DNA from 2 places in the Mesorhizobium sp. M0698 genome. Region 1 is predicted to be linked to the other one. Evidence: riboswitches for the same ligand, from Rfam matches in the RefSeq annotation. Region 1 holds a riboswitch; the other holds the start of a gene.

What was found. Region 1 has a riboswitch for S-adenosylmethionine ahead of metX (homoserine O-acetyltransferase MetX). Riboswitches for the same ligand answer to the same signal wherever they lie in the genome.
Region 2: linked by a shared signal. The riboswitch ahead of NKI16_RS25080 (O-succinylhomoserine sulfhydrylase) and the one ahead of metX (homoserine O-acetyltransferase MetX) in region 1 are both predicted to bind S-adenosylmethionine.

Annotation. Positions count from the first base shown of each region.
Region 1 covers NZ_JAMYPQ010000002.1:58,955-63,367, reverse strand. The annotation lists gene NKI16_RS04900 (prephenate/arogenate dehydrogenase family protein) at 1-586, opposite strand, end outside; gene hisC (histidinol-phosphate transaminase) at 593-1,702, opposite strand; SAM riboswitch at 1,841-1,918, shown strand; gene metX (homoserine O-acetyltransferase MetX) at 2,011-3,180, shown strand; gene metW (methionine biosynthesis protein MetW) at 3,296-3,910, shown strand; gene NKI16_RS04880 (DUF1330 domain-containing protein) at 3,936-4,256, opposite strand.
Region 2 covers NZ_JAMYPQ010000015.1:110,326-114,738, forward strand. The annotation lists gene NKI16_RS25075 (glycosyltransferase) at 102-1,256, shown strand; gene NKI16_RS25080 (O-succinylhomoserine sulfhydrylase) at 1,293-2,483, opposite strand; SAM riboswitch at 2,554-2,631, opposite strand; gene NKI16_RS25085 (2'-deoxycytidine 5'-triphosphate deaminase) at 2,767-3,861, shown strand; gene NKI16_RS25090 (hypothetical protein) at 3,878-4,330, opposite strand; gene araD1 (AraD1 family protein) at 4,358-4,413, opposite strand, start outside.

The DNA of each region.
Region 1 (4,413 bases):
TGATATGCGGCAGGTGCGAAACGATGGCCAGCGTCATGTCGTGATGCTGCGGGTCCATCGTGTCGATGTTGGAGCCGCAGCAGCGCCAGAATTCCGAGAGCTTTTCCAGTGCTGCGGGATCGGTACCGGGCAGCGGCGTGAAAATGCACCAGCGGTTCTCGAACAGTTCGGCAAAACCGGCGTCCGGTCCCGATTTTTCGGTGCCGGCCAAAGGATGGCCGGGGATGAAGTGCACGCCATCAGGCACATGCGGCTGCATCTGCGCGATCACCGACGCCTTGGTCGAGCCGACATCGGTGAGGATGGCGCCCTTCTTCAGCGCCGGCGCGATCTCTGCGGCGACCGTGCCTGAAGAGCCGACCGGCACCGAAACGATAACCAGATCAGCATCGCCAACCGCCTCTTTCGCATCCGTCGTATAGGTGTCGCCAAGGTCGAGTTGGCTCGCGCGTGCCAGCGTCGCGTCGCTGCGCGTCGAAATCGCGACTTGGCCGGCGAGTCCCTCGCGGCGGATGACGCGGGCCAGCGACGAGCCGATCAGGCCGATGCCGACCAGCGCGATCTTTTCGAACATCGGTGAGGTCATGGTGTTCTAGCTTTTCAGGAATGTCGCGAGTGCTGCGACAACGCCGCGATTGGCCTCTTCGGTGCCGATGCTCATGCGCAGCGCGCTCGGAAAACCGTAGCCGGAAACGCGCCGCAATATGTAGCCGCGCGCACTGAGGTAGTCGTCGGCGGCCGCCGCCGAATGCTTTTTGTCCTCGGGAAAGTGGATGAGGATGAAATTGCCTACGCTCGGCGTCACCCGCAGCCCGAGCTCGCTTAGTTGCTCGCTCAGCCAGGCTAGCCAGGTCTCGTTGTGCGCGACGCTGCGTTCGATATGGGCGCGGTCGTGGATCGCCGCGATGCCGGCCTCGATCGCCGTCGCATTGACGTTGAAAGGCCCGCGCACGCGGTTGATCGCGTCGATGACGTGCATTGGCGCATACATCCAGCCGATCCGCGCCCCGCCCAGGCCCAATTTGGAGAAAGTGCGGGTCATGACCACGTTTTCCGCGCTGCCCACCAACTCGACGCCGGCTTCATAATCGTTTCGCCGGACATATTCGGCGTAAGCTGCATCCAGCACCAGAAGCACGTTTCGCGGCAGGCCGGCATGCAGGCGGCGCACCTCCTGGAACGGCACGTAGGTGCCGGTTGGATTGTTTGGATTGGCAAGGAAGATGATCCGGGTAGCCGGCGTCACCGCGGCGAGGATCGCATCGATGTCGGCGCGCTCATCGGTCTCCTTGACCGTTACCGGGACGGCACCGGCCGACTGTATGTAGATCTTGTAGACCATGAAGCCGTGTTCGGTGATGATGGCTTCGTCGCCGGGTGCGAGATAGGTCTGCGCCAGCAGGCCTAGAATCTCGTCGGAGCCGTTGGAGCAGACGATGTTCGCCGGGTTGAGCCCGTGCACCTCGGCGATCGCTTCCCTCAGGCGCCTGGCGCTGCCGTCGGGATAGACCGCGAGCTTGTCGGCGACCGCGCGCGCGGCCTCAATCGCCTTTGGCGAAGGACCGAGCGGGTTCTCGTTCGCCGACAATTTATGGACCTTGGCGACACCTTCAGGCGCCGCGCTCTTGCCGGGCACATAGGCTTCAATGTCCATGATGCCGGCGCGGGGCCTTGGACGTGTCTGATCCGGTGTCTGGCTCATTCCATGAAATCCGTCGAGGATGCCTCCATCCGGAGGCCGCAGCGGAAATACAAGCCGTGGCCCGGAATGTCGAGGGGCGGCAATTCGGGATCAAGAACTTGCCGTTGACGAACCCACGCGCGAGTCATAGAAGAGCATCGACAGTTCCGTGGTGATTTGGCCGGTCGGCTTGCAGCCACGTTAAACAACTTGCTAAAGGGCCGTTTGCATCTTGTAACCGGCTTTGCGAAGGCATGGCCGGTTTTTTGTTGCCCTGACTGGCTGTTGCCCGGACCGGTGGACAACGGAAGGCCGGGCAAGGAGATGTGATGGTCGCTTTGCGCGCTCGAAAAACCAACAACGAGGCCGACCAGCCGTCGAGCCCGGTGTTGCGTTTCGGCGCCGACAAGCCGCTCAAGCTCGACGCCGGCACGCTGCTGTCGCCGTTCCAGATCGCCTACCAGACCTACGGCACGCTCAACGACGCGCGCTCCAACGCCATCCTCGTCTGCCATGCGCTGACCGGCGACCAGCACGTCGCCAACACCAATCCGGTGACCGGCAAGCCGGGCTGGTGGGAGGTGCTGATCGGCCCCGGCAAGATCATCGACACCGACCGTTTCTTCGTCATCTCGTCAAACGTCATCGGCGGCTGCCTCGGCTCCACCGGCCCCGCCTCGACAAGTCCCGCCACAGCCAAGCCCTACGGGCTCGACCTACCAATCATCACCATCCGCGACATGGTGCGGGCGCAGTTGATGCTGGTCGAGCATTTCGGCATCGAACAGCTGTTCAGCGTGCTTGGCGGCTCGATGGGCGGCATGCAGGTGCTGCAATGGGCCTCCAGCTATCCCGAGCGCGTCTTCTCGGCGCTGCCGATCGCCACCGGCGCCCGCCATTCCTCGCAGAACATCGCCTTCCACGAGGTCGGCAGGCAGGCGGTGATGGCCGACCCCGATTGGCACGGTGGCAAGTATTTCGAGCATGGCAAGCGGCCGGAAAAGGGGCTGGCGGTGGCGCGCATGGCCGCCCACATCACCTATCTGTCGGAAGCAGCGCTGCACCGCAAGTTCGGCCGCAACCTGCAGGACCGCGAAGCGCTGACCTTCGGTTTCGATGCCGACTTCCAGATCGAGAGCTATCTGCGCCATCAGGGCATGACCTTCGTCGATCGCTTCGATGCCAACTCCTATCTCTACATGACCCGCGCAATGGACTATTTCGATCTCGCCGCCGACCATGGCGGCCGGTTGGCCGATGCCTTCGCCGGCACCAAGACGCGCTTCTGCCTGGTTTCGTTCACCAGCGACTGGCTGTTCCCGACCGAAGAGAGCCGCTCGGTCGTGCACGCGCTGAACGCGGCCGGCGCTTCGGTCTCGTTCGTCGAGATCGAGACCGACCGCGGCCACGACGCCTTTCTGCTCGACGAGCCGGAACTGTTCGCCGCCATCAAAGGCTTCATCGCCTCGGCCGCTCGGGCGAGAGGGCTCGGCGCATGACCCCGAAAAGTTGCAGGCTGTTCGGATCAGGACCATGCGCCAGGCATCAGCGCATGACCCCGAAAAGTTGCAGACTTTTCGGATCAGGATCATGCGCCAGGCAGGAGGCGAACGCATGAGCGTCAACCGCGCCCAGCGCGTCGACCTGGAAGTCGTCGCCGATCTCATCCCGCCGCAGTCGCGGGTGCTGGATGTCGGTTCCGGCGACGGCCTGCTGCTCGAATTGCTGCAGGCGACCAAGAAGGTCGATGGCCGCGGCATGGAGCTTTCGCAGCGCGGCGTCAACGAATGCGTGGCGCGTGGCCTGTCGGTCATCCAGGGCGATGCCGACAAGGATCTCCAATTCTATCCCGACAAGGGCTTCGACTTCGTCGTCTTGTCGCAGACCTTGCAGGCGACCCGCAATCCGAAGCTGGTGCTCGACGAACTGCTCCGGATCGGCAACCGCGCCATCGTCTCATTCCCGAATTTCGGCCACTGGCGGGTGCGCTTTTCGCTACTGTTCAACGGCCGCATGCCGGTGACCAGGGACCTGCCCTATTCCTGGTACGACACGCCGAACATCCATTTCTGCACCATTCGCGATTTCGTCAATCTGTGCGACGAGCTTGGCGCGACGGTGGAAAAGGCGACCGCGCTCGACGCCAATGGCCAGCGGATCGGCTTCTCGATGCCGTGGTGGTTCTGGAATTTTTTCGGCCAGCAGGCGGTGTTTCTGCTGAAACGATAAGAGCCAATCGTGGCAGATCGTCCCTCTATTCGAGAACGTCGGTGGCCTTGTGCGGGTGCTGGACGCCGTCGACGAAGACCACGTCGGACTGGGAATTGCCGGTGCGCAGCGGCAATATCTCCTGATAGGCGGGCGAGTCGTACCATGCACGTGCCTGCTGCCGGTTGGGAAACTCGATGACTATGAGATAGCCCGGCCAGGTGTTTTCAACGACTTCCACCTCGCTGCCATGCACAATGAAGCGCCCGCCAAACGGCTCCAGCGTGGCATCGATCTTCTGCAAATATTCGACGATTTGCGGCCCCGGCGTGACCTGGCGCATATGGGCGACGGCATAGGTGGTCATGGCTGTACTCCTAGTGGTCGAAGCCGAACCACCGGCTTGATAGGAGCAATTTGCCGAGGCCTTGCGCGCTGGTCGATTACCCCCGAGGTAATGAAGCTGAATACAAAACTGGCGCGCCGTTGCCGTTGCTGCTCCGAGCTGCCTTTGCACGAGCTCT
Region 2 (4,413 bases), on a different contig from region 1:
ACAATGATGGTGTGCAGGCTTGTGCCGGGCGACTCAGCGTTCTGTCGAATTGTTGAAAACGGCCGTCATGCGGCCGGCACTTCTGGAGTGACCAGATCTCGATGGAACCGACATTCGCAGCCGCCCTCCTTTCCATAGCCCTCCTTCTTTCAAATCTCGCCAGCATCCTGTTAGCTTCGCTGAAGCTGAAGCGACCAGGCAGGATCGCACCGCCCGCGGCCAACGCGCCGCCGGTATCGATCGTCATCCCGGCGCGCGGCGTCGAGCCGTTTGCCGAAGAGACGCTGGAGCGCGCCTTCTCACTCGACTGGCCGCGCTACGAACTCATCTTCTGCGTTGCCCATGCCGACGACCCGGTGGTCAAGCCGATCACCGCCGCAATGGCGCGCTTTCCAGCTATTCGCGCCCGTCTTCTAGTCGGTGACGACCGCATCAGCGGCAATCCAAAACTCAACAATTGCGTGAAGGGTTGGGAAGCGGCGCATTATAGCTGGGTCATCCTTGCCGATTCCAACGTGCTTATGCCGAGCGACTACGTCCAGCACCTGATGGCGGCGTGGCGGCACGACACCGGCCTCGTCTGCTCGACGCCGATCGGCTCGCGGCCGGACGGCTTCTGGGGGGAGGTCGAATGCGCCTTTCTCAACACGCTGCAGGCACGCTGGCAGTACGCCGGAGAGGCGCTCGGCCTCGGCTTCGCGCAGGGCAAGAGCATGTTGTGGAATAAGCCGATGCTCGACGCCAATGGCGGCATCTGCGCGCTTGCTGCCGAGATCGCCGAAGACGCCGCCGCGACCAAGCTGGTCAACGGGTTCGGACTGCGGGTCAATCTTGTCGCCTCGCCCTTCGAACAGCCGCTCGGCCGGCGCACGTTTGGCGAGATCTGGTCGCGGCAGGCGCGCTGGGCGCGGCTGCGCCGCGTCACCTTCGCGCTGTTCTTCGCCCCCGAGATCCTGATCGGCGCAGCGCCGCCGCTGGTGCTTGCGCTGATCGCGGCGGCTGACGCCGGCGTCAGCCTGCCGGCAACCGCCATCGCCGTGCTGGTCGCGGCCTACCTGCCGGAATGCGCCTTGGCCTCGGCCAAGGGATGGCACCTGTCGCTGCGCACCATCCTGGCGATGATGGCGCGAGACCTGATGCTTCCCGCCATTTGGGCGCGCGGATGGCTGAGCGGCGCCGTCGACTGGCGCGGCAATGTGATGACTATCCAGACCAAGCCCGTCGCGGAGCTGGAAGAGACCCCGTCCGGCGCCTGATCGGCGCGTCCCCGCTCGCCTCTATTCGGCCAGCCCTTATCCGGCAACTCTCAGTGCCTGCTCGATGTCTTCGAGCAGGTCGTCGGCGTCCTCAAGGCCAACTGACAGCCTGAGCGTTCCCGGTCCGATGCCGAGCTCGGCGCGGGCCTCATCGGTCAAGTTCTTGTGCGTCGTCGTCGCCGGATGGGTGATCAGGCTCTTGGCGTCGCCGAGATTGTTGGAAATCAGCACGACGTCGAGTGCGTTCTGGAAGGCAAAGGCCGCCTGCTTGCCGCCCTTCACATCGAGGCAAATCAGCGTCGAGCCACCCGACATCTGCTTCTTGACCACCGCCGCTTGCGGGTGGTCGGCACGGCCAGGATAGATGACACGGGCGATTTGCGGGCGCTCGGCGAGGAAATCCGCGATGCGGCCGGCACTTTCCGTTTGCTGGCGTACGCGTAGCGGCAGCGTCTCCAGGCCTTTCAGCAGCGTCCAGGCATTGAAGGGCGAGAGGCTTGGGCCGGTGTGGCGGAAATAGTCATGCAGGTTCTCGTCGATCCATTTCTTGTCCGACAGAACGATGCCGCCAAGACAGCGCCCCTGGCCGTCAATATGCTTCGTGGCCGAATAGACGACGATGTGGGCGCCGAGCTGCAGGGGTTTCTGCTGCAAGGGCGTAGCGAAGACATTGTCGACGATCAGCCTGGCGCCGATCGAATTGGCAAGTGCCGCGACGGCGGCGATGTCGATCACCTCCAGCGTCGGATTGGTCGGGCTTTCCAGAAAGAACAGTTTGGTGTTCGGCTTGACCGCCTTTTCCCAATTGGCGATGTCGGTGCCGTCGACCAGCGTTGCCTCAATGCCGTATTTCGGCGCCAGCGTCTCGACCACCCAGCGGCAGGAGCCGAACAGCGCGCGCGCCGCGACGATATGGTCGCCCGCCTTGGCGCTGCACAGCAGTGCTGCCGTCACCGCCGCCATGCCGGATGCCGTGGCGCGCGCGTCCTCGGCTCCTTCCAGCGCGCACATGCGTTTCTCAAACATGTCGACCGTCGGATTGGCATAGCGCGAATAGATGAAGCCCGGCTCCTCGCCCTTGAAGCGGGCCTCCGCCGCTTGCGCCGTCTCGTAGACATAGCCTTGGGTGAGATACATCGCCTCGGAGGTCTCGCCGAAGCCGGAACGCAGCGTCCCGGCATGCACGAGTGCGGTCTGAGGCTTCCAGTCGCGCTTCTTGGTCATCATTCCATCCAAACACCAAAATTGGTCCAAACAACAAAAAACCGGTCGCGAAAGTCGCAACCGGTCCATATGGCCTTGCGGCCCGACGGTCCTTTAGCGACTTGTTTAACGTGGCTGCAAGCCGACCGGCCAAATCACCACGGGATAACGAGCTTTAGACCCGCGCCACGCTTGCGTCAATTGCCGGCATGATTAAGAGGGTTGTACCAAGCAGGTGCCAAAGGCGTCCACGGTCGGACCTGCGACAGAACAAGACCTCGCCCGGCGTTCGAACGGAGCCAGACCCTTGCGGCAGACAGGCATTCTTCCCGATCAGGATATTTCCGCGCTGTTCCAGACGGGCGCGCTGAAATCGCCGCGCACGCTCGATTCCGATCAGATCCAGCCGGCCAGCCTTGACCTCAGGCTCGGCGACAAGGCCTGGCGGGTGCGTGCTTCCTTCTTGCCCGGCCCGGACTACAGGGTTGTCAACAAGCTCGACCGGCTGAAGCTGCACGAGATCAACCTCGCCGAAGGTGCCGTGCTGGAAACCGGCTGCGTCTACATCGTGCCGCTGCTCGAAAGCCTGGCGCTGCCCGCGCATATTTCCGCCTCGGCCAACCCGAAAAGCTCGACCGGACGGCTCGATATCTTCACCCGGGTAATGACCGACCGTGGCCACGAGTTCGACAAGATCGCCGCAGGCTATGAAGGTCCGCTCTATCTGGAGGTCAGCCCGCGCACTTTCCCGATCGTCGTGCGCACCGGCTCGCGGCTGTCACAGATCAGGTTCCGCACCGGCAATGCGCTCTTGTCAGAAAGCGAGCTGCACGAGTTGCACCGCGCCGAGATGCTGGTCGCCACCGAACCACCCAACATCTCAGGCGGCGGCATCGCGCTGTCGATCGACCTCGACGGCGACAAGGATGGGCTTGTCGGCTATCGCGGCAAGCACCACACCGGCCTGGTCGACGTCGACAAGCGCGCCGCGCAGGATGTCGTCGATTTCTGGGAGCCGCTCTACAAGAGCGGTGCCGGCGAGCTGGTGCTCGATCCGGACGAATTCTATATTCTGGTGTCGCGCGAGGCGGTGCATGTGCCGCCAGTCTACGCCGCCGAAATGACGCCTTTCGACCCGCTGGTCGGCGAGTTCCGCGTCCATTATGCCGGTTTCTTCGACCCGGGTTTCGGCCATTCGGCGTCGGGCGGCACCGGCAGCCGGGCGGTGCTCGAGGTGCGCAGCCACGAAGTGCCGTTCATCCTCGATCACGGCCAGATCGTCGGACGGTTGGTCTACGAGCACATGCTGAAACGGCCGCAGGCGCTCTACGGCACAGATCTAGGCTCGAACTATCAGGCGCAGGGCCTGAAACTGTCCAAGCATTTCCGCGTCGCCCGCTGATCTTGTTCGCAGGCCATCAGCCGCGAAACAGATATTCTTTCGCGGCGCCAAGGCAGCCATGAAACTGACCGACAAAGAGCAGTTCTCGCACTGCCAATCGCTTCTTCCCCCAAAAACCTCTGGTTTGCTTCTCGTCGTCAAGTGAAGCGCTTGAGCTGGACTGCAAGGGGAACAACTGCTTGCCGAGACATCCCAGCACATGGGCTCTGGCGGAGTCGATACCGCAGGCTCTGCCATTGTCGTTCAGTCTGTCAGCGCGGAGTGCGGACGTCATGCGATCCGCGTTGCGCATCAGAAAGCTCACTTGCGATTTCGAATAGCCGGTGGCCAGAAGCCGGTCAGTCATCGACATTCGGGCTTCGCGATAGGATCTTGCGCTGCATTGTCCGGCGCTGTAAGCCGCTGGGGAGAAATAGGCGAGGAACAGGACTAAACTTACGAACACAGTGCCAATCCGCAGGCCGTTCATTTCTCGCCCCTGAATTATGTCACCAGTTTACAACGCCTTCACCGCCACCTTCACCGGCTGCTCGATTTCAAGCGGGTTGCGCA